DNA from 2 places in the Massilia sp. LjRoot122 genome. Region 2 is predicted to be linked to the other one. Evidence: riboswitches for the same ligand, from Rfam matches in the RefSeq annotation. Region 2 holds a riboswitch; the other holds the start of a gene.
What was found. Region 2 has a riboswitch for cobalamin ahead of ACSQ25_RS17825 (TonB-dependent receptor). Riboswitches for the same ligand answer to the same signal wherever they lie in the genome.
Positions count from the first base shown of each region.

Region 1 (12,027 bases), 740 kb from region 2:
CCGTCATACAGGCCCATGACGCCCTCGATCAGGATCGCATCGGCTTCGCGCGCCGCGTCGTGCAAGCGGCGCCGGCACTCGTCGACGCCGACCATCCACAGGTCGAGCGTATGGACCGGTGCGCCCGAGGCACGCTCCAGGATCATCGGGTCGATGAAGTCCGGTCCGCACTTGAACACCCGCACGCGCAGGCCTTGGCGCACCAGCTTGCGCGCCAGCGCGGCGGTGACGCTGGTCTTGCCCTGGCCTGAGGCCATGGCCGCGACCAGCACGGCGCGGGCGCCCTGATCCCGGTTCATGTCACCACTCCGTGCCGGCTTGCGCCGCGATGCCCGCCTTGAAGGCGTGCTTGACGACGTTCATCTCGGTGACGGTGTCCGCCACCGCCACCAGCTCCGGTGGCGCCGCACGGCCGGTCACCACCACGTGCTGCATGTCCGGGCGGTCGAGCAGGTCGGTAATGACGGTGTGCACGTCGAGGTATTTGTACTTGAGCGCGATGTTCAGTTCGTCGAGCACCACCATGCCGTAGGCCGGGTCGCGCAGGAAGCGCCTGGCCTGCTCCCATGCTTCGCCCGCCTTGGCGATGTCGCGTTCACGGTCCTGGGTCTCCCAGGTATAGCCTTCGCCCATCGCATGGAAGCTGACCTCATCCGGGAAGCGGCGCAGGAATTTTTCTTCTCCGGTCGACATGGCGCCCTTGATGAACTGGACCACGCCGACCTTCATGCCATGGCCGAGGGCACGCGTCACCATGCCGAAGGCGCTCGAGCTCTTGCCCTTGCCGTTGCCGGTATTGACGATGAGGATGCCGATGTCCTTGTCGGCGGCGGCGATCTTGGCGTCGATCACGGCCTTCTTGCGCTCCATGCGCTGGCGGTGGCGCTCGTTCAGCGCCGCGGTTTGTTCAGGAGTCATGTCGTTCATGCGCTAGCCTCGAAAGGAAGGAAGATGCGGCGGCCGCCGTGCTCGATCATGTCGATCGGGTGGCCGAGATAGTCGCCCAGCAGGGCCGGCTGCATGGTGGCGTCGACAGTGCCGGCCTGCCAGCGGCCGTCGCCCATCAACAGCAGCGCGTGGGTGGAGATGCGGTAGGCCAGGTTCAGGTCGTGGCCGATCATGACCACGATCTTGCCCTGCTCGCGGCACAGGCCGGCCAGCAGGCCCATGACGCTGACCTGGTGCGCCAGGTCGAGGGCATTGGCCGGCTCGTCGAGCAGCAGCAAGGGCGTGTCCTGGGCCAGCAGCGCGGCGATGGCGACCCGCTGGCGCTCGCCGCCGGACAGGGTGCGCACGTCGCGGCCGGCCAGCTCGGCCACTTCCATCGCCGCGAGGGCGCGCATGGCGGCCTGGTGGTCATCGCTGCCTTCCCAGTAGCGGTTGGCGTGGTAGGGATGGCGCGCCGACAGCACGGTTTCGATCACGCTGTACGAAAAGGCATCGTGGCGCGACTGCGCCAGGAAGGCGCGTTCGCGCGCCAGCTGCTCCGGCGCCCAATCGTCGAGCCTGCGGCCGCCGATAACGACCGCGCCGCTGTCCGGCCGGTGCAGGCCGGCCAGTGTGCGCAGCAGGGTGCTCTTGCCGGCGCCGTTGCGGCCGATGATGCTCCAGCATTCGCCGGGACGGGCCGCCCAGTCGAGCTGGCGCACCAGGGTGCGGCTGCCGGCCTTGAGGTCGAGGTGTTCGGTGCGGATCATGTCACCTCCTCAGGCGGTGCAGTTGATAGAGGAACACCGGCGCACCGATGATCGCCGTGATCGCGCCCACCGGCAGCTGCTGGGGCGCGATGATGGTGCGCGCGAGCGTATCGCACAGCACCAGGAAGCTGCCGCCGGTCAGCACCGCCGCCGGGATCAGCACCCGGTGGTCGGGACCGAAGGCGAAGCGGCAGGCGTGCGGGACGATCAGGCCGACGAAGCCGACCGAGCCGGCGCTGGTCACGGCGCTGGCCGTCAGCACGCCCGACACGAAGAACAGGCCCTTGCGCAGGCTGCCGACGCGGATGCCGAGCGTGGCGGCCGCTTCGGCATGCAGCGCGACCACGTTCATGGCGCGCGCACTGCGCAGGGCGTAGAGCAGGGCCGCGCCGAGCACCAGCCAGGGCGCGAGGCGCAGCGGGGCGCCGGCGAGGTCGCCGATCATCCAGAAGATCATGCTGCGCAGCCGGCCTTCGGGCGCGATCGACAGCATCAGTGTTACCAGGGCCATGCAGGCCGAGGACAGGATCACGCCGGTCAGCAGCAGCATCGAGGTGCCGCCTTCCAGCGCCAGTCCGCCGCGCAGGTCGCGCCGGGCCAGCAGGTAGAGCAGCATCGAGACCGCCACCGCGCCGGCCAGCGCCGCCAGGTCGACCACGATGGCGGCCGCCATCAGGAGCAGGGCCAGCAGGGCGCCGACCGACGCGCCGGCCGAGATGCCGAGCACGTAGGGATCGGCCAGCGGGTTGCGCAGCAGCGCCTGCATCATCACCCCGGCCAGTGCCAGCGCGCCGCCGGTGACGAAGGCGGTCAGCGCGCGGCTGGCGCGCAGCTCGATCAGCGAGGCCGCCAGCGTATTGCCGTCGCCGCGCGCCAGCTGGCGCAGGGCGTCGGGCATATCGGCCAGCGGCACGGCGATCGAGCCCGTCATGCCGGCGAACAGCAGGCTGGCGACGGCGCACAGCAGCAGGGCGCCGATGACGAGCAGGGCGCGCCGGCGCTGTGAGTGGGCGGGGTGATGCATGCGTCTCCTTCTCGATTGTGATCCGCTCAGCGGATGCCGTAGCGCAGGCCGGCGAACCAGGTGCGTCCGCTGCTGCCATAGTTGCGGGCCAGCTCGTACTGCTTGTCCGCGACATTGTCGAGGCGGAGCAGCAGCGACACATCCGGCGTGAATTGCCAGCTAGTGTACAGGTTGAGCAGGCCGTAGCCGCCCAGGCGGCGCTGGTTGGCGGCATCGTCGAAGCGCTCGCCGGAGAGCTGCAGTTCGGCGCCGGCCTTGACCCTGCCCCAACTGCTGTCGGCCTGGATGCCGGCGTGCTTCTTCGCGCGGCGCGCCAGCTGTTTGCCGGTGGTCTCGTCCTTGGGATCCTGCCAATCCACGCTGCCGCGCAGGTTGACGCTGCCGACGCGGGTCTGGGCCGCGACCGTAAGGCCTTCGAGCTTGGCCTGGTTGACGTTGTAGGCACAGCTGCCGGTGCGGCCCGGGCATGGCGTCGCGGAGACGATCATGTCGGTCAGGCGGTTGTGAAAGTAGCTCGCGTCGAATTGCACGCTGCCGGCGTCGTAGCGCAGTCCGGCTTCCCGGTTGCGGCCTTTTTCCGGACGGTTGGTCGGCAGGCCATAGCCGGGGTAGTACAGCTCGTTGAAGGTGGGCGCGCGGAAGCTGCTGCCGACGCTGGCGGTGGCGCGCCAGCCCTGGCCGAAGTCGTAGCCGTAGCCGGCGGCACCGGTATTCTTGTTGCCGTAGACCGAGCGGTCATGGCGGGCGCTGAGATCGAGCAGGTGCTTGCCGCGCTTGGCCGAGTAAGCGGCCGCGTAGGAGTTGGTGATACGGGTACGCGACAGGGCGGCGGTGGCGCTGGATTCCACCTCTTCCTTCCGGTGGCTGTACAGCAGCTGCAGGGTGTCGGGGCCGAGCGCGATGGTGTTTTGCCAGGACAGCTCGTCCTGGCGGGTGTCGATCTGGCTGGCGCCGGACGCCGCGGCGCTGGTGAAGCTGCCCAGCTTGTCGCTTGATGCGGCGTACTGAACGGTGCTGCGCCAGTTCGGCGTGAACTGGTGGCTGGCATACAGCGCGGCCGTGTTCAGGTCCTGTTCGTTATGGACGTCGTAGGCGGCGCTGCCGCTGTCATATTGCGCGCGCAGGTCGCTGTGCAGGAACTGCGCGCCGATCTCGGTGCCTGGCGCGACGGTATAGGACAGCTGGCCGTTGGCATTGCGGCGGCGGTAGCCGTCTTCGTCCGGATTGAAGCCGAAGGCGCCCGGGCGCGTGGCCGAGAAACCGTCCGACTCTTCGTGCCCGGCGCTGAAGGCGTAGCGGAAGGGGCCGCCTACGCCGTACACGCTGGCATCGAGCTTGCGCGTGGCATTGCTGCCGACGCCGGCCGAGCCGCTGACCGTGGGAGCGCCGTCTCCCTTCCGGGTAAAGATCTGGATCACGCCGCCGATCGCGTCGGCGCCGTACAGGGTGCTGAGCGGTCCGTAGACGATCTCGATGCGTTCGATGGCGCCGAGCGGCACCGCGTTCCAGGCGGCGACGCCGCTGGTGGAGGAACCGATGCGCACGCCGTCCAGCAGGACCACGACCCCGTTGCTGTTGGCACCGCGCAGGAACACGCTGGTCGCGGCGCCCGCGCTGCCGTTGCGGGTGATCTCGATGCCGCGCTGGCGCCGCAGCACGTCGGCCACCGAACCGGCGCCGGAACGCGCGATCTCGTCGGCATGGATGACGGTGGTGTCGGCGATCACGTCGGCCTCGCGCTGCGGCATGCGGCTGGCGGTGACGACGACGGTATCGAAGTTGTGGGCGAAGGAAGGCGAAGCGAAGGCGAATGCAAGCGACAGCGCGGCCGCAAGCCGGGTTACAGGAAAGTTCATGAAATGCTCGTTCAAAGACAACCAGCCGACGTCCCCGTAGGCCAGATTGAACAGAAGCGCACCGCTGGCGCGCGTCCACCTTTTGGCCGGTATCCGGGCTGGCAAGTATGGCCGTCCGACCTTCCCATGCATGTGCACAGTGGTCATGGAAGACGGTTCGCCGCGCTGGTCATTCATCGAGCGCGGCACTTGCTTACCGTTGCGGGGGCAGCACACATTGGCCTTGTTGAAGGGCTTCGTGTTTCCCGTTTAACTGCGGCCGTGAACACGACCGCGAGCACCAAAACGCCGCCATTATAGGACAGGACTGAAGCTGTTGTCAGTCTTTCAGCTCGATGACTTCGCCGTAGGCGATGCGGTGGGCGCTGGACGCGGCACGCAGCGCGGCCTGTTCGAGACCGCCGCCGGCGTGGAGGGAACACAGGAGGCGGATCGTGCCGGCGTGGCAGATGAGCAGTGCGGCAGGCAGGCTTGACGCGCGCAGTTCATCGCGGAAGGCGGCGACGCGCCGGGCCACCTCGAGCACGTTCTCGCCGCCGCCGGGACGGTAGTGCAGGAGGTCGGCGGCCCATGCATCGACCTCGGTGCGCGGGATGTCCTCCCAGCTGCGCATCTCCCAGGTGCCGAAGTCCATCTCGGCCAGGCGTGCGTCGAGCTTGACGGGAGCGCCGAGCGCGCCGGCCGCTACGGCGCAGCGTGTCAGCGGGCTCGCATAGACCGGGAGCGCGCCCGGCAGGCCGGCCTCGCGCAGCTTGGCGGTGACGAGGGATAGCGCGGCCGCGGATGCGGCGACATCGGTCCTGCCGTAGCAGAGTCCGGGCACGATGTCCGGCTGCGGGTGGCGGACCAGGATCAGCCGCATGCGATCAGGCGAGCGCGCCGTGGCCGAGCGTGGCCAGCACGGCGAGGTAGATGAACGCTTCCGCCAGTTGCTGGACGGCGCCCAGGCAGTCGCCGGTATAACCGCCGATGCGCCGCGCGAACTTGCGGGCCAGCCACCAGGTGGCGGCGCCGGCGGCGAGAAGGGCGGCGAGTACGGCGCGCAGCTCGAGTGTGCCGCTGGCGAGCAGGAGCGCGGCGGCGATCGCCACGGTCACCGAGGCGATGCCGAATTCCACCGTCGTCATGCGTTCGGCCAGCGGCTTGGCCTTGCCTTCGGCGCGCGCATATTCCATGCGCCAGATGAGCGAGGTCGCCGCGAGGCGCGAGAGCGGATGGGCGAGCAGCAGCGCGCCGATGGCGCTGGCGGGCGGCAGCATCGCGAGTGCCGTGCACTTCGTGCCGAGCATGCACACGACACCGATGGCGCCATACGCACCGACACGCGAGTCCTTCATGATCTCGAGCACGCGCTCGCGCGTCATGCCGCCGCCGAGGCCATCACAGCTGTCGGCGAAGCCGTCCTCATGAAAGGCGCCGGTGGCGTAGATGGTGGCCGCGGTCGACAGCACGGCCGCCACCGGCGCGGGCAAGAACAGCGCGGCCACGCCATACACGGCGGCGCCGATTGCGCCCACCACGAGGCCGACCAGCGGGAAGTAGCGCGACGCATGGTGCAGCCACTCCTGCTCGAAACCGACCCAGCGCGGGATCGGCAGGCGCGTGAAGAACTGGACCGCGATGAAGAACAGGCGCAGCTGCTGCATGTGTCAGGGCGCGCTCGTGCTGACCTGCGCGGATGCGAAGGTCGCCATCTCGTTCAGGAAGTTGGCGGCCGCATGCAGCAGGGGCAGGGCCAGCGCGCTGCCGGTGCCTTCGCCCAAGCGCAGGCCCAGTTGCAGCAGCGGTTGCGCACCGAGTGCATCCAGCATCAGGCGATGGCCGTTTTCGTCCGAGCAGTGGGCGAAGACGCAGTAGTCGAGAATGGCCGGATGCAGGCGCGCGGCGACCAGCAGCGCACTGCTGACGATGAAGCCGTCGATCAGCAGTACTTTGCGCAGTTCGGCCGCTTTCAGCATGGCGCCGGCCATCATGGCGATCTCGAAACCGCCGAAGGTGGCCAGCACCGCGAGCGGGTCGTCGACGCCGGCATGGCGCTCGACGGCGGCGGCGATGACCTGCTGCTTGCGCTGGATGCCGTCGGCCGACAGTCCCGTGCCGGCGCCGACGCATTGCGGCAGCGGCAGCCCGGTGAGCTTGTGCATGATGGCCGCGGCGGCGGTCGTGTTACCGATGCCCATCTCGCCGAAGCCGACGACGGTGCCGGGGAGATCGCGTGCGAGGGCCATGCCATGTTCCAGCGCAGTGTCCAATTGCAGGCGCGACATCGCGGCTTCATTGGCGAAGTTGCGGGTACCCATGCCAACCTTGCGGTCGACCAGGCCAGGGCGCTCGCCGAACACGTGGTTGACGCCGGCGTCGACGACGTGCAGCGCGCACTTGTTCTGGCGAGCGAATACATTGATGGCGGCGCCGTCGGCCAGAAAGTTCTCCACCATCTGCCAGGTCACGTCCTGTGGATAGGCGGACACGCCCTCCGCGACAATGCCGTGATCGCCTGCGAATACCAGGATAGCCGGCTCGCTGATGCGGACCTTCGTGGAGCGCTGGATTAATCCGAGCTGGGCCGCAAGCGTTTCGAGGCGCCCGAGACTGCCGAGCGGTTTCGTCTTGTTATTAATGGCCTCAGCCAGGACCTGCGACAGGGCTGCGTCGGCGATCGGCGCGATAGGTGGAATCTGCATTGCCGGAAAGATAAGGTGGAAAAAACGCGACGATAACATAGTCGCAGGCGTTGTAAGTGCCGCCGACGTTTGCTATAGTCTTACTCCTCCGACGCGAAAGCAGCTTGTAAAGCAGCGATAGCGAAAGAGACGAGGGGTTGACGAGTTAAGCGAAACACTGCATAATCTCACTTCTCTGCTGCTGACGAACACAACGCTTCGCACGGTGCAGCAAGCTAGTACAGAACAACGGTTCTTTAACAATTAACAGTCGATAAGTGTGGGCGTTTGATGAAGGTGCCGCTGACTTCGGTCAGTGATTACTTAAATTATCAAATGTTCACAAAAGTATTAACGTTGCTCAGCAATGAGCGACGGTCAGTATCTTGAGTGAGCGACCCCTGAGAAATCAGGGTGACACGAAAGTGTCAACAAACAGAGATTGAACTGAAGAGTTTGATCCTGGCTCAGATTGAACGCTGGCGGCATGCTTTACACATGCAAGTCGAACGGCAGCGCGGGGCAACCTGGCGGCGAGTGGCGAACGGGTGAGTAATATATCGGAACGTACCCAGAAGTGGGGGATAACGTAGCGAAAGTTACGCTAATACCGCATACGATCTACGGATGAAAGTGGGGGACCTTCGGGCCTCATGCTTTTGGAGCGGCCGATATCTGATTAGCTAGTTGGTAGGGTAAAGGCCTACCAAGGCGACGATCAGTAGCTGGTCTGAGAGGACGACCAGCCACACTGGAACTGAGACACGGTCCAGACTCCTACGGGAGGCAGCAGTGGGGAATTTTGGACAATGGGCGCAAGCCTGATCCAGCAATGCCGCGTGAGTGAAGAAGGCCTTCGGGTTGTAAAGCTCTTTTGTCAGGGAAGAAACGGCTGAGGCTAATATCCTCGGCTAATGACGGTACCTGAAGAATAAGCACCGGCTAACTACGTGCCAGCAGCCGCGGTAATACGTAGGGTGCAAGCGTTAATCGGAATTACTGGGCGTAAAGCGTGCGCAGGCGGTTTTGTAAGTCTGTCGTGAAAGCCCCGGGCTCAACCTGGGAATTGCGATGGAGACTGCAAGGCTTGAATCTGGCAGAGGGGGGTAGAATTCCACGTGTAGCAGTGAAATGCGTAGAGATGTGGAGGAACACCGATGGCGAAGGCAGCCCCCTGGGTCAAGATTGACGCTCATGCACGAAAGCGTGGGGAGCAAACAGGATTAGATACCCTGGTAGTCCACGCCCTAAACGATGTCTACTAGTTGTCGGGTTTTAATTAACTTGGTAACGCAGCTAACGCGTGAAGTAGACCGCCTGGGGAGTACGGTCGCAAGATTAAAACTCAAAGGAATTGACGGGGACCCGCACAAGCGGTGGATGATGTGGATTAATTCGATGCAACGCGAAAAACCTTACCTACCCTTGACATGGAAGGAATCCTGGAGAGATCCGGGAGTGCCCGAAAGGGAACCTTCACACAGGTGCTGCATGGCTGTCGTCAGCTCGTGTCGTGAGATGTTGGGTTAAGTCCCGCAACGAGCGCAACCCTTGTCATTAGTTGCTACGCAAGAGCACTCTAATGAGACTGCCGGTGACAAACCGGAGGAAGGTGGGGATGACGTCAAGTCCTCATGGCCCTTATGGGTAGGGCTTCACACGTCATACAATGGTACATACAGAGGGCCGCCAACCCGCGAGGGGGAGCTAATCCCAGAAAGTGTATCGTAGTCCGGATTGTAGTCTGCAACTCGACTACATGAAGTTGGAATCGCTAGTAATCGCGGATCAGCATGTCGCGGTGAATACGTTCCCGGGTCTTGTACACACCGCCCGTCACACCATGGGAGCGGGTTTTACCAGAAGTAGGTAGCTTAACCGCAAGGAGGGCGCTTACCACGGTAGGATTCGTGACTGGGGTGAAGTCGTAACAAGGTAGCCGTATCGGAAGGTGCGGCTGGATCACCTCCTTTCTAGAGTAGCACCGGAGCTAGTCTCCACATCAAGCGTCCACGCTTATCGGCTGTTAGTAAAGAGAACAACAGTGTATGTCGGGGCTGTAGCTCAGCTGGTTAGAGCACCGTGTTGATAACGCGGGGGTCGTTGGTTCGAGTCCAACCAGCCCTACCAAGTTATCGCAAGAAAACGGGGGATTAGCTCAGCTGGGAGAGCACCTGCTTTGCAAGCAGGGGGTCGTCGGTTCGATCCCGTCATCCTCCACCATTACCTGGTTCTGAAAGCACAAACGTAAGCATAGATGCTTAGGTTTGGTCTTTTCGAGATCACTGTTTTTTCGTTCTTTAACAATCTGGAAGAAGTAAAGTTTTTTTAAGCGTGCATGTAAAAATGCACACTTAGGGTAGTAATCAAGTATCAACAAACATGCAACGAGCTGTACTCTTGATTTCTATGACGATCCCTGTTGTCAGCAGGGGCCAACGTTATAGGGACAAGCGAATAAGTGCACATGGTGGATGCCTTGGCGATTACAGGCGATGAAGGACGTAGTAGCTTGCGATAAGCTGCGGGGAGTGAGCAAACACACTTTGATCCGCAGATTTCCGAATGGGGAAACCCGGCCTTTTAGGTCATTGCATGCTGAATACATAGGTATGCAAAGCGAACGCGGCGAACTGAAACATCTAAGTAGCTGCAGGAAAAGAAATCAACCGAGATTCCCAAAGTAGTGGCGAGCGAAATGGGATGAGCCTGTACGTGATAGTCGATTGGATAGTGGAACAACCTGGAAATGTTGGCCATAGCGGGTGATAGCCCCGTACACGAAATCCAAACGGTGGTACTAAGCGTACGACAAGTAGGGCGGGACACGAGAAATCCTGTCTGAACATGGGGGGACCATCCTCCAAGGCTAAATACTCGTAATCGACCGATAGTGAACCAGTACCGTGAGGGAAAGGCGAAAAGAACCCCGGGAGGGGAGTGAAATAGATCCTGAAACCGTGTGCATACAAACAGTCGGAGCCTCTTTATGGGGTGACGGCGTACCTTTTGTATAATGGGTCAGCGACTTACATTCAGTGGCGAGGTTAACCGAATAGGGGAGCCGTAGAGAAATCGAGTCCGAACAGGGCGACAGTCGCTGGGTGTAGACCCGAAACCAAGTGATCTACCCATGGCCAGGATGAAGGTGCGGTAACACGCCCTGGAGGTCCGAACCCACTAATGTTGAAAAATTAGGGGATGAGCTGTGGGTAGGGGTGAAAGGCTAAACAAACTTGGAAATAGCTGGTTCTCTCCGAAAACTATTTAGGTAGTGCCTCAAGTATCACCATCGGGGGTAGAGCACTGTTATGGCTAGGGGGTCATTGCGACTTACCAAACCATTGCAAACTCCGAATACCGATGAGTGCGAGCTTGGGAGACAGACGTCGGGTGCTAACGTCCGGCGTCAAGAGGGAAACAACCCAGACCGCCAGCTAAGGTCCCAAAGATTGGCTAAGTGGAAAACGAAGTGGGAAGGCTAAAACAGTCAGGATGTTGGCTTAGAAGCAGCCACCATTTAAAGAAAGCGTAATAGCTCACTGATCGAGTCGTCCTGCGCGGAAGATGTAACGGGGCTAAGCCAGTCACCGAAGCTGCGGATATCTAGCAATAGATATGGTAGGAGAGCGTTCTGTAAGCCTGCGAAGGTGTCTTGTGAAGGATGCTGGAGGTATCAGAAGTGCGAATGCTGACATGAGTAGCGATAATGCGGGTGAAAAGCCCGCACGCCGTAAGCCCAAGGTTTCCTGTTCAACGTTCATCGGAGCAGGGTGAGTCGGCCCCTAAGGCGAGGCAGAGATGCGTAGCTGATGGGAAGCAGGTTAATATTCCTGCACCGTCGTATGATGCGATGGGGGGACGGATCGCGGAAGGTTGTCTAACTGTTGGAATAGTTAGTTTCTGCTTCATAGAAGGTGCTTAGGCAAATCCGGGCACGTAATTCAAGGGAGTGGGACGAGCGGCCTTGTGCTGCGAAGCAATCGGAAGTGGTTCCAAGAAAAGCCTCTAAGCTTCAGTCATACGAGACCGTACCGCAAACCGACACAGGTGGGCGAGATGAGTATTCTAAGGCGCTTGAGAGAACTCGGGAGAAGGAACTCGGCAAATTGGTACCGTAACTTCGGGATAAGGTACGCCCCGGTAGCTTGACCACTTTACTGTGGAAGGGTGAAAGGGTTGCAATAAACTGGTGGCTGCGACTGTTTAATAAAAACACAGCACTCTGCAAACACGAAAGTGGACGTATAGGGTGTGACGCCTGCCCGGTGCTGGAAGATTAAATGATGGGGTGCAAGCTCTTGATTGAAGTCCCAGTAAACGGCGGCCGTAACTATAACGGTCCTAAGGTAGCGAAATTCCTTGTCGGGTAAGTTCCGACCTGCACGAATGGCGTAACGATGGCCACACTGTCTCCTCCCGAGACTCAGCGAAGTTGAAATGTTTGTGATGATGCAATCTACCCGCGGCTAGACGGAAAGACCCCATGAACCTTTACTGTAGCTTTGCATTGGACTTTGAACCAATCTGTGTAGGATAGGTGGGAGGCTTTGAAGCGGGGACGCCAGTTCTCGTGGAGCCATCCTTGAAATACCACCCTGGTTTGTTTGAGGTTCTAACCTTGGTCCGTTATCCGGATCGGGGACAGTGCATGGTAGGCAGTTTGACTGGGGCGGTCTCCTCCTAAAGTGTAACGGAGGAGTTCGAAGGTACGCTAGGTACGGTCGGACATCGTGCTAATAGTGCAATGGCATAAGCGTGCTTAACTGCGAGACCGACAAGTCGAG
Region 1 is NZ_CAXUPB020000001.1:4,808,732-4,820,758, reverse strand. It holds gene ACSQ25_RS21185 (cobyrinate a,c-diamide synthase) at 1-299, opposite strand, end outside; gene cobO (cob(I)yrinic acid a,c-diamide adenosyltransferase) at 301-927, opposite strand; gene ACSQ25_RS21175 (ABC transporter ATP-binding protein) at 924-1,697, opposite strand; gene ACSQ25_RS21170 (FecCD family ABC transporter permease) at 1,699-2,721, opposite strand; gene ACSQ25_RS21165 (TonB-dependent receptor domain-containing protein) at 2,748-4,577, opposite strand; cobalamin riboswitch at 4,645-4,877, opposite strand; gene ACSQ25_RS21160 (histidine phosphatase family protein) at 4,897-5,439, opposite strand; gene ACSQ25_RS21155 (adenosylcobinamide-GDP ribazoletransferase) at 5,444-6,223, opposite strand; gene cobT (nicotinate-nucleotide--dimethylbenzimidazole phosphoribosyltransferase) at 6,227-7,261, opposite strand; rRNA gene ACSQ25_RS21145 (16S ribosomal RNA) at 7,685-9,213, shown strand; tRNA gene ACSQ25_RS21140 (tRNA-Ile) at 9,294-9,370, shown strand; tRNA gene ACSQ25_RS21135 (tRNA-Ala) at 9,388-9,463, shown strand; rRNA gene ACSQ25_RS21130 (23S ribosomal RNA) at 9,688-12,027, shown strand, end outside.
Region 1: it holds a riboswitch for cobalamin, as region 2 does, so the genes downstream of both, ACSQ25_RS21165 (TonB-dependent receptor domain-containing protein) here and ACSQ25_RS17825 (TonB-dependent receptor) in region 2, are expected to answer to the same signal.

Region 2 (12,027 bases):
GCGTGCGGTGGCGGCAGGGATGACCTACGGCGCCAGCCGCCCGACGCCGCAGGTGGCCGTGCCCTTCGCGGACGATGGCGGCGGCGCCGACCCGGTGGCCGGCGACCATGCCTTCGCCGGCATCCTGGCGCCTAGCCAGACCGGCCTGGCCGGCTTCCACGGCACCATCCGCACGGAAGTACGCTACAGCGCGGGAGGGCGCAAGGGCTTCGCCCTGTTCGACGTGGTTTACACGCCGGTGCTGCCGGCCAGCTGGACCGGCCAGGTGCGCGAAGGGCTCGACCAGGGCTCGCTGGCCTTCTACCTGGGCCTGGACGTGCGCCAGCCCGGCCGCTACGTGGTCAGCGGCCGGATCGACGATGCGCGCGGCCGGCCTTTTGCCCTGGCCACCTTCAACGAGGTGCTCGGGGTAGGCGCGCGCGAGGTGAAACTGACGGTATTCGGCAAGCTGATGACGGATGGCGCGCCGGCGCTGCCCCTCCGGCTGCGCGACGTCGACGGCTACCTGCTGCGCGAAAACGTCGACCCCGACCGCCTGCTGCTGCCGCGCCTGGAAGGGCAGGTGTTCGCCAGCCGCACCCAGTCCCTGAAGGGTGTGTCGGATGCGGAATGGGAGAGCGAAGAGCGTGCGCGCTACCTGGCGGAATACGGGAAGGACCGCGCGGCCGCCAGGGAACAGCTGGCCGCCTTCGATCCGGGCCAGCCGCTGCCGCCGAGCGCCTGCCGCTGAGAACGCTCAGGCCGCCGTCGCGCCTTCGCGCAGGACGGACCGTACCGCATGCGCCAGCTCGTCGCGGCCATACGGCTTGCTCAGCAGGCTGACGCCTTCGGCGAGCTTGCCGTCGTGGATCACGGCATCTTCGGTATAGCCCGAAGTGAACAGCACGCGGATCGCCGGATGGGCGGCGCGCGCCAGTTCGGCCAGCCGGGTGCTGCTGGTGGCGCCCGGCATGATCACGTCGGTGAACAGCAGGTCGATGCGCGCATGCTGTTCCAGCACCGTGCGCGCCTCGTCGGCACTGGCGGCGCTCAGGATGCGGTAGCCGAGCCCCGACAGCATGGCGCTGACGTTGGCGCGGATCTCGGCTTCGTCGTCCACGACCAGCACGGTTTCGCTGCCGCCCACCGCCTCGCCCGGCTGGGCGGGCTTCTTGTCGACCGCCGATGCCGGCGTGCGCGGCAGCAGGATGACGATGGTGGCGCCCTGGCCCGCTTCGCTCTCGATGTCGATCTGGCCGCCGCTCTGCTTGACGAAGCCGTAGACCATGCTCAGGCCGAGGCCCGTTCCCTTGCCGACTTCCTTGGTCGAGAAGAAGGGCTCGAAGGCGCGCTGCCTCACTTCCGGCGTCATGCCGCAGCCGGTGTCGGCGAAGCTGATGCGCACCGCCTCGCCGTCCGCCCCCACCAGGTTGCGTACGCCGATCGTCAGGCGGCCGCTTCCTTCCATGGCGTCGCTCGCATTCAGGGTCAGGTTGAGGATGGCGTTTTCCAGCTGCTGCGGATCGACGATCACGTTCCAGGCATCGGCATCGATCTGCAGGTCGATGTCGATACGCTCGCCGACGGCGCGCTTGAGCAGCACGTCCATGTTGGACAGCACTTGGGCCAGGCTGGTCGGCGCCGGCTGCAGCGGCAGCTTGCGCGCGAAGGACAGCAGCTGCGAGGACAGGCGGGCGCCGCGCCGCACCGCATCCTGGGCCGAGGCGCAGCGCGGCAGGATCTTCTCGTTCCCGGCCGCGAACATCTTGATCAGGTCGAGGTTGCCGTTGATGATGTGCAGGACGTTGTTGAAGTCATGCGCCACGCCGCCGGTGAGCTTGCCGACCGCTTCCAGCTTCTGTGCGTGCAGCAGTGCGTCGCGCGCCTCTTCCAGCGAACGGGTGCGTTCGGCGACCAGGGACTCGAGGTGCAGCTGGTGGTGCTCCAGCTCGACCTTGGCGGCGGCCAGCTCGCCGGCATTCAGCGCGGCGTTCAGGTAGACCCGGTTCACTTCCTTCATGTACAGCGCCAGCATCACCAGCGCCGATACCAGCGCATTGATGCGGCCGACGTACCAGCCAATCGACAGGCGCGCGCCGCCGGCCATGGTGATGGCATTGTCGATGGCGAGGGCGAACATGGCCACGCCGAGCCAGGCACTGATCGGCGTGGCGAAGCGGGTCGCGCGCCACAGCATGAACAGCGCCAGCATGACGATGGCCTGGATCAGCGGCGCATAGCCGGTGCGGGTGATGGCGCTGAAATCGCCGCCGCTGTCCATCGGCGGCAAGGCGTCGTGGAACACGGTGACGGCAATCAGGGTCGCGCCGAGCGCGGCGCAGGTCAGCAGGACGCAATGCAGGAAGCCGCTCTCCGCGCCGGCCACCTGCGCGCCCGGCCGGCGCAGCTCGGCGAGCGCATAGGCGAACAGCATGCCGCTGGCGCCGATATGCCAGAAGAACCAGAGCCAGATCGTGGTCTGGGCGCCGCCCAGCAGGCGGGTGTCGGCGACGAAGGCATTCGGCAGCGACAGGAACTGCGCGACCAGCACGCCGGCCGTGTAGATGCAGCCGCCCCACAGCCAGAGCATCGCGCGCAGCCGGGTCTGCTTGAAATAGCCGTGGATCAGGTAGGCGGCAACCAGGTAGGCGCCGATCAGGGCGGTCTGGTAGGAAGGCACGAAGGCGGGAACGTTCGGCCACTTGTGGGCCGCGAAAGGCATCAGGCAGGCGGTGACGATGCCGATGGCCAGGGCGGCCAGCAGGGCCTGGCGCTGGAAGGGAGCGAGTGCGGACTGCGGGCGCGTCGTCCGCAGACCGTCGAAAGTGGATTGCATGGTGGGGCTTCCTGCGCTTTGCCTGAGGTAAGCCCCGAGAATAGCATTGTTTGTCTTTCTCGATAGAAATTGTGTCGTTAACCTGACAGCAGCGGGAAACGATCGATGAAGCAGGCCGCCCCGACCATCCCGCACAGCAGGCCGAACGCACACCAGCGTCCCAGCGACTTCTTCGGCGGAAGCTCGATCGCGGCCCAGCGTGGCGTTTCCCTTGGCAGGTGGTGCATGATGCTTCTCCCGGATGCGGCCCAGCGGGCGGAAACGCCAGTCTGCGCCGATGCGCCGCAAATACATTGCAATGAATCAATAGACTGGCGCTTCAGGCCTGCTGTTTATTCTCAATCCGGCCGCCAGCGTAAAATAGCGGCTTGATTGAAGCATTTAAGAAAGCACAGCATGTCGATACAATGGTTCCCGGGGCACATGAATGCGGCCAAGAAGGAAGCCGCCGAGCAGATGGAGAACACCGACCTGGTGATCGAAGTCCTCGACGCCCGCCTGCCCGAGGCGAGCTGCAACCCGCTGGTTGATCAATTGCGCAAGTTCCGCCAGCGTCCTTGCCTGAAGATCCTGAACAAGACCGACCTGGCCGATCCGGCGGCAACGGCTGCCTGGAAGGCCTATTACGACGCGCAGGAAGGCGTGACCGCCTACCCGATGACGACCAAGAAGCCGGCCGACGTCGCGCGCATCCCGGACATCTGCCAGTCGCTGGCCCCGCACCGCGGCGTGCCGACCAAGCCGCTGCGCATCATGATCATGGGGATCCCGAACGTCGGCAAGTCGACCCTGATGAACGCGCTGCTCAAGAAGCGGGTGGCCAAGGTGGGCGACGAGCCGGCCGTGACCAAGGTCCAGCAGAAGCTCTACCTCGGCAAGCACATCGTGCTGGTCGACACCCCGGGCATGCTGTGGCCGAAGATCGCGATGGCGAGCGACGGCCTGATGCTGGCCGCCAGCCACGCGGTCGGCTCGAACGCCCTGATCGAAGAGGAAGTGGCGGAGTTCCTGGCCAACTCGCTGCTGGAGCGCTATCCCCAGCTGCTCACGGCGCGCTACGGCTTCAAGACCGAGGGGCTGGACGGCATCGCCGTGATCGAGGGTGTGGCCCAGCGCCGCGGCTTCCGCGTGCGCGGCGGCGAATTCGACTACGAGAAGGCGGCGCACGTGCTCCTGCACGACTACCGCACCGGGGCGCTGGGACGGATCAGCCTCGAGACGCCGGAAAGCCGCGCCGCGGCGCTGGCGCGCCACGCGGAAGAGATGGCGGAGAAGGCGCGTATCGCCGAAGAGAAGGCGGCGGCGAAGGCGGAAGAGGCGATGCGCGGCAAGCGCGGCAGCTAAGGCTGTTCGTAGGGTGGGCGGGTCTCCCGCCCACGCGTTCACATCACGGTGATGTCGCCTGCGCGGCAATTCAGATCGAAACTATCACCGCGTGGGCGGCGTAGCCGCCCACCCTACATCCCCCCGAAGCGGAAGCTGGATACCGTCAGCGACCCGAAGAAATCGTCTTCGTGATACACGCAGGCCGCCGGCTCCTGTTCGGCGGCCCCGAGCGCCACCATCAGCGGCAGCAGGTGCTCCTCGCGCGGATGCGCCGCCCGCGCCATCGGCGCTTCCTCCCAGCGCAGCAGCGCCGCCGTGCGCGCTGAGGGCGGCAACACCATCACCTCCTGCAGCCAGCCGTCGAAAGCCTTCGAGGCCGCCGCCCCGGCCGGTCCGAACTGCCGCAGATTGTGGAAGGACAGCCCGCTGCCCAGGATCAGCACCCCTTCGTCGCGCAGCGGCGCCAGCGCGCGGCCTGCGTCGATGTGGGCCTGCGGGTCGAGGTCCTGCCGCAGCGACAGCTGCACCACCGGCGTCGAGGCCTCCGGATAGACCGGATACAGCATCGAGAAGGTCCCATGGTCGAAGCCGCGCTCCGGATCGAGTCCGGCCGGATGTCCGCCCGCCTGCAGCAGCGTGGCGACGCGCTGCGCCAGCGCCGGGTCGCCGGGCGCGGGGTAGCTGATGCGGTAGGTGTGCGGCGGGAAACCGCCGTAGTCGTAGATCATGCCGGGCGCGCTGCCGGATGACAGCATGAAGCCCGGCGTCTCCCAGTGGCTGGTCACGACCAGCACGGCCCGTACCGCGTCGCCATGGGCCTGCCGGAGCGCGGCCAGCGAGGCTTCCAGGCGGTCGTAGGCGCCGCCGGTCTGTTCCTTCATCCACGGCCAGGGGCCGCCGCCGTGCGAGACGAAATAGGTGGGGAGAGTCATGGGTGCTCCTTGCCGCGGTCGAAGCACCCATGGTAGCCGATCGGGGACATCAGCGTGCGTGCATGCCCCGTACCAGCTCCATCAGGCCGAACAGGCGCGCGCAGCGCATCCAGGCCAGCGCCAGCACGGCCAGCTGGGCCAGCAGCAGGCCGCCGAGCAGGCTGCCCGCGCCCAGCGCCGGGACGTTCAGGCGCGCCAGCGCCAGCACCGCCGCAAGCAGCAGGCCGACTGCGCTGAGGCCCAGGTACAGGCCCAGCACCGCGAAGGGACGCTGCACCAGCAGTCCCAGGCCGTCGCACCAGGCCAGCACCGCCGAGCTGCGGCGGCGGTCGAGCGCCAGCACGGCGCGGCCCAGGTCGAGCGTGGCGTGTGCCAGCAACATCAGCAGGCCGGCCACCAGGCCCGCACCCATGACGGCGCCGGCGGCCTGGCCGTCGGCGGCGTCCAGCACCAGCGCGCCGAGGAAGGCGGCGACGCCGAGCGGGACCACGGCCCACAGCAGCATGCGCAGCAGGCGCCCGTATTCGCGCACCCCGCCGGCGGCCAGGGCCGCGAAGCCGAGCGGCGCCGGCGCCCGTGCGGCGGTGATGGCCGCGCCGGTGAGGAGCGGCGACAGCAGCAGGGTCAGTGCCAGTGCGACGCTGCCGCCGCCGGCAAGGGCCGGAGCATAGCGGGTGTGCATTCCCATGACGTCGGCGATGGCGACCAGGTCGAGGCGCCGGGCCAGCGCCGCGGCGTTCACCGTGTGGTCGAAGGCGGCGCCCAGCATGGTCCAGAGCGGCAGCGCGGCGGCCAGGGTGGGCAGCAGCAATCCCAGCAGCCAGAGCAGCATCAGGCGCCACTGCAGGGCAGGGCGCAGGGAGCGCAGCAGGCTGTTCGCGGCAGCCGGCGCGGCCTGCGCCTGCGTCGGTTCGAAGGTGGCGGTGGTGGTCGTCATACGGTGGCGATCAGGGACAGGATGAGTTGGAAGAAGGCGGCCGCGTCGGCCGTCCAGCGGGTCGATGCGCTGCGATCGGGCGCCATGCTGCGGCTGTCATCGAGCTTGTTGACGTCGAGGTAGTGGGCGCGGCGCGGATCCAGTTCGGCCGACACGGCGCGCGCCGGCTTGACCCAGCTGAAGCGGCGCCATTTTTCATCTGGCGAGGCGGCGTTCCACGTCAGCGTTTCGCTGCTGCCGTCCGCGAAGCGCACCACCAGGGTCTGCGGTACGGCGGCGCCGTCGCGGCGCAGGGTCACCTCGGTGCGCCACGGGAAGGGGCCGAGACCATCCTTTGCTTTCGGATTCGCCTTCTCCCACTCGGCACGCTGCTTCGCGATACGCTCCTCCACCGCCGCGCGCGATTCTTCGACGCGCTTGCCGTTGACGACGCGGGTGCCGGCGAGCGGCAGTTCTTCCTCGCTCGTCAGCTTGGCCACGCGGTCGTCCACGCGCGCCGTGGCATAGATCTGCTTCGCGAACACATCCTCGACGGCGGCGCGTTCGCCGCTGCCGTCGGCCAGCGCCTCGCGCAGGTCGGCGATGCCCGGGTGGCGGAATTTCCAGCGGCGGTAGTATTCCTTGAAGCCGCGCTCGATCGCCTCGCTGCCGATGCGCGCTTCGAGGTCGCGCAGCACGACCGCGCCGCGGGTGTAGACCGGGCCGATGCCCTGCAGGCGCCGCCAGGCGTTCTGTCCCGGCGCGTCGGCCGGCCGGTCGCGCGGCATGAACAGGCGCATGCCGTCGAAGCCCTCGAAGGCCGGATCGATGCCGATCCGCTTCAGGAAGCCAGGGGCCGGATAGATCTGCTGGCCGCGGTCGCGCATCATGCGGCTTTCCCAGTAGGAGTTCAGGCCTTCGTCGAGCAGGGGTTCTTCGAACTCGTTGCTGGCCAGGATGCCGTAGAAGTAGCCGTGGCCGAATTCGTGGATCGTCACTGCGTCGAGATCGAAGGCCTCCTGCGTCTTCGGCGCCACCTCGGCATAGCCCGCGGCGGTGAAGAAGGTCGGGTATTCCATGGCGCCCGCTTCTTCCGCGCCTTCCGGCGGAATCACGACGGTGAGCGTGCGGTAGGGGTAGGGGCCGAGCGCGCGCGAGAAGTAGGCCAGCGACTCCTTGGCCGCCTTCATCGCCGGCTTGGCGCTGGCCTCGTATTCGGGCGGGTAGAGCACCTGCACGGTCACGATCGGGCTGCCGGGACCGGTCCAGGTCTCCACCAGCGGGCGGGCGCTGCGGCTGTCCGCGGTCCAGGCGAAGTCGTGCACGTCGTGCTGCACGTAGCGGTGGGTGAGCATGCCGTTCTTCTCGACGGGCGCGCCCTGCAATTCGCCGGTGGCGCCGACCGTATAGCCCTTCGGGACGGTCAGGCTCACGTCATAGCTGCCGAAGTCCGAATAGAACTCGGAATCCAGGTGGAACTCGTGCGCGTTCCAGCGCGGCGCCGTTGCACCGCGTTCGCCCGGCAGTTCCAGCACCGCGATCTTCGGAAACCACTGCGCCACCAGGTGGAAACTGCCGTGGTGGCCGGTGCGCGCGATCACGCGCGGCAGCTGGGTGCTGAAGGCCATGTCGAGGGTGGTGGAGGCGCCCGGGGCAACCGCCTCGGGCAGGTCGAGGCGCGCCACCGTGTGGTCGGTGGCGGGGCCCTTGTCGGGCTGGACGAAGCGCCACGCGACCCGGGCGCCGCCCTGGCTGACGCCCTGCAGGCTGATATGGCCCCATTCGCCGTCCTTGGTGTCGATGCCGCCGCGGAAGGCCTCGCCGCGCTGGCGCTGCTCGGTGAAGAAGCTGCTGCCTTCGCCGGCGAAGGCGTTCATGTAGAGGTGGACGTAGACGCTGCGCACCGGCACGGCGCTGCGATTGCGCCAGGTGAGCTGCTGGCGGCCGCTGACCACGTGCCGGACCGGGTCGAGGGTGGCGGCGATGCGGTAGCTCACCACGCGGTCGGACAGGGTCGGGTGGTCGCCGCTGCGGATGCCGCCCCAGGCATCGGGACTGCTGGGAACGGTGACGGCGGCGGCGTCCGGTGCGGCCAGCGCGATGCCGTCGAGCGGTGGCGGGACGGCGGGCGCCGGCGCGTCGGCCCAGGCCAGCCAGGCGCCGCCCACCCCGAGCGCCAGCAGCGTTGCCGCGAGCACGCCGCGCTTCCATTGGATCTGCATGCAAGACTCCCTGTTTTGGTATGAGCGCGACTATATCCAGAAGATTATTAAATTTCCAATCTTTTAGGATAGAAACGCAAATAGGGCGACAGAAGCGCAAAAAGCTTGTCAGGTTATAATCTCGGGGTTCTGGTGCCCGCGCATGCCCTCCGCATGCGCAGTTAAACGGGAAACACGAGGCAACGGCGCTGCGCGCCTACGCCGAGGTGTGCTGCCCCCGCAACGGTCAACAAGCGTCGTTCCTCTCCCGAGTAACGACAGGCTGCCTCGATAACCACTGTGCATCGCATAGGAAGGTGGGGCGGTCCGTCTTGCAAGCCCGGATACCGGCCAGACAGGTGGAAGCGCCCGCGGCGTTTCCGTTGAAACCGGTGTGCGGGGACGCAGGCCGGTGCCATTACCGAGAACATCCACATGAAATTTGCTGTCGTACCACGCAGCGCGCCGGCGTTCAAGCCGCTCGCGCTGGCCTGCGCCCTGTCGCTGTCCGTCCTTGCCGCCAACGCCGCTGCCCAGGAATCCCTGCCGTCGATCGTCGTCACCGGCGCCCGCTTCCCGGCGCAGACGGCCGCCGCACCGATCGGCGCCACCGTCATCACCGCCGAGGACATCCGCCGTGCCGGCGCCACCGACGTCAATGCCGCGATCCGCAAGGTCGGCGGCGTCTACGGGCGCCAGAGCCTGGACGCGTCGCCGGACTTCGCGCTCGACCTGCGCGGCTTCGGCTCGAACAGCGCCCAGAACCTGGTGATCCTGGTCGACGGCGTGCGCCTGAACGAGAACGAGCTGAGCAACGCGGTCCTGTCCAGCATTCCGGTGGATACCGTCGAGCGCATCGAGATCCAGCGCGGCGGCAGCAGCGTGCTGTATGGCGAAGGCGCGACCGGCGGCGTGATCAACATCATCACCCGCCGCGCCGGCGCGAGCGGCACCCACGGTTCGCTGTTCGCCGAAGCAGGGCGCTTCGACGCCCACGACCTGCGCGGCTCGCTGAGCCATGGCGCCGGTCCCTGGTCGCTCGACGTGGCCGTGGCCGACCGCGGCACCGACAACTACCGCAAGAACAGCCAATTCAAGCAGAAGACCGCCAGCGGCGGCGTGCAGTACAGCCATGGCGCGGGCCGCGCCGGACTGCGCTTCGAGCGTTCGGAGCAGGACGCGCGCTTCCCCGGTTCGCTGACCGAAGCCCAGTTCCTGGCCAATCCGCGCCAGACCCTGACGCCGGACGATTTCGGCACCCTCGACACCGACCGCTACACGGCCTTCGTCGAGCACCGCATCGGTGCGGTCGAACTGGCCGCCGAGCTGTCGCGCCGCGAGCGCGAGGTCGAGGCCAACTACTTCTACATGATGGGCGGCGCCAAGGTGGCCTCGCGTGTGCGCTACGACGCCAGCCAGACCCAGTTCTCGCCGCGCCTGCGCCACACCGCCGCGCTGGGCGGCATGCGTAACGAGCTGGTGGCCGGCCTCGACCTGGTGCGCTGGGAGCGCCAGACCAGCTCCGACTTCTCGCGCGGCGACGCCGAGCAGGATGCCAAGGCTGTCTACCTGCGCAACGAGATCCTGTGGAACGCGCCGCACAACGCCCGCCTGGCCATCGGCGGCCGCCACGAGCGCTTCACCAAGGACTACTCGGATCCGCTGGCTTTCCCGCCGGTGCTGAACGAGCACCGCAAGCAGTCGATCAATGCCTGGTCGCTGGAAGGCAGCATCGACGTGCTGCCGCAGGTGACCGTGTTCGCCAAGGCCGGCCGCAGCTACCGCATCGCCAACGTGGACGAGAACAGCCTGCGTTCGGGCCCTGAGGTGCTGGCGCCGCAGACCTCGCGTGATCTGGAACTGGGCGTCAGCGCCGGTTCCGCTGCGCGCCAGATCAGCGCGCGCCTGTTCCGCCACCGCCTGAAGGACGAGATCTTCTACGATCCGACCATCGGCTGGGGCGCCAACACCAACCTCGACCCGACCCGCCGCCAGGGCGTCGAAGTGGAAGGGCAGCATGCGCTGACCCAGGACCTGCGCCTGAACGCCAAGTGGCAGCGCGTCGATGCCGAGTTCACCGGCGGCCCGAACGCCGGCCGCGAAATGGTGCTGGTGCCGAAGAACGTCGTGACGCTGCGCGCTGCATGGACGCCTGCCGGCGGCCACAGCGCCGACATCGGCGCCCAGTGGGTGGACAGCCAGCGCTACGGCAGCGACTTCAGCAACAGCTGCGGTACGCGCATCCCGTCCTACACCACGCTCGACGCACGCTACGCCTACCGCGTTGGCGGCTGGGAAGCGGCCGTCAGCGGGCTCAACCTGGCGGACCGCCAGTACTACAGCAATGCCTTCGGCTGCCGTTCGGGCATCTACCCGAGCGACGGCCGCCAGCTGAAGCTGTCGCTGCGCTACGCGTTCTGATGGCCGCGCCCCGACTTGCCGTAGCGGCGCTGCTGGCGCTGGCAACTGCCGGCGCCGGGGCCGCGGTGACCGTGGTCGACGATGCCGGCCGCCGCGTCACCGTGCAGCAGCCGGCCCGGCGCGTCATCTCGATGGCGCCGCACGCCACCGAGCTGCTGTTCGCGGCCGGCGGCGGCGCGCGCGTGGTCGGGGCCATGAACTACAGCGATTACCCGGAAGCGGCGAAGACCATCCCTCTGGTCGGCAGCAACAGCGTGATCGACATGGAGCGGGTGCTGGCCCTGAAGCCCGACCTGGTCGTGGTCTGGCACAGCGGGAATACGGCGCGCCAGATCGCCCAGATCGAGTCGCTGGGCGTGCCGGTCTTCCACAGCGAGCCGCGCAGGCTGGCGCAGGTGGCCGACAACATCGAGCGCCTCGGGCAGCTGCTGGGCACCGGCCCGGCGGCGTCCAGCGCCGCGGGCGCGCTGCGCGGGAAGCTGGCCGGGCTCGAGGCGCGCTACGGCGGGCGTTCGCCGGTGTCGGTGTTCTACCAGATCTGGGACCAGCCGCTGTACACGCTCAACGATGCGCAGATCGCCAGCGACGCGATCCGCGTCTGCGGCGGGCGCAACGTGTTCGGCGGGCTCAAGGTCGTCGCGCCGGAGGTCAGCCTCGAGGCGGTGCTGGCGGCCGATCCCGAGGCGATCATGGCGGGCAAGCGTTATGATCCGGCCAATCCGGGGCTGAAGCTGTGGGAACCGTACAAGAGCATGACAGCGGTGAAGCGGGGCAATTTGTTGACGGTGAATGGCGAACTGCTGACGCGGCCGGGCCCGAGGGCTGTGGATGGAGCTGCGTTGTTGTGTGAGGCGCTGGAAGGGGTGCGGCAGCGCAGGCCGAAGTGACTTCGGATGGAAAATTGGGTTCCCGCCTGCGCGGGAACGACGATGCTACTTGTGTTGGCCTAAAAACCGTCTTTCTTTACCGTAGTCACTAACGCAACTCCCCCGTTTCCCCTGCGTTAATTCCGTAAGCAAATGCAAAATTCAGCCCTTCCTCAGAATGAAGGGCGAAAAAAGTGGTAATCTCCCGGCGTTTGCTCAATCACTTGTGAAGGAAACCTATGCGTTCTCTGCGTTTTGCCCTCATCGCCGCCACCATGGTCGCCAGCACCGCGTTCGCGTCGCCTGCCGACCCGAAGAACGGTGTCGACTACCAGACCCTGAGCGCGCCGCAGCCGGTGCAGGCAACGGGCAAGAAGGTCGAGGTCATCGAGTTCTTCGCTTACCACTGCCCGGCCTGCAACATGCTGGAGCCGGCCTTCAATGGTTGGATCAAGAAGCAGGGCGACAACATCCACGTGCGCCGCATCCACCTGCCGTTCCAGGGCCCGGCCGATCCGGAAGCCCACCTGTTCCTGACGCTCGAAGCGAT
Region 2 is NZ_CAXUPB020000001.1:4,072,247-4,084,273, reverse strand. It holds gene ACSQ25_RS17860 (hypothetical protein) at 1-730, shown strand, start outside; gene ACSQ25_RS17855 (MASE4 domain-containing protein) at 737-2,815, opposite strand; gene ACSQ25_RS17850 (hypothetical protein) at 2,893-3,042, opposite strand; gene ylqF (ribosome biogenesis GTPase YlqF) at 3,212-4,159, shown strand; gene ACSQ25_RS17840 (DODA-type extradiol aromatic ring-opening family dioxygenase) at 4,273-5,073, opposite strand; gene ACSQ25_RS17835 (hypothetical protein) at 5,123-6,010, opposite strand; gene ACSQ25_RS17830 (M1 family metallopeptidase) at 6,007-8,211, opposite strand; cobalamin riboswitch at 8,325-8,560, shown strand; gene ACSQ25_RS17825 (TonB-dependent receptor) at 8,626-10,611, shown strand; gene ACSQ25_RS17820 (cobalamin-binding protein) at 10,611-11,498, shown strand; gene ACSQ25_RS17815 (thiol:disulfide interchange protein DsbA/DsbL) at 11,717-12,027, shown strand, end outside.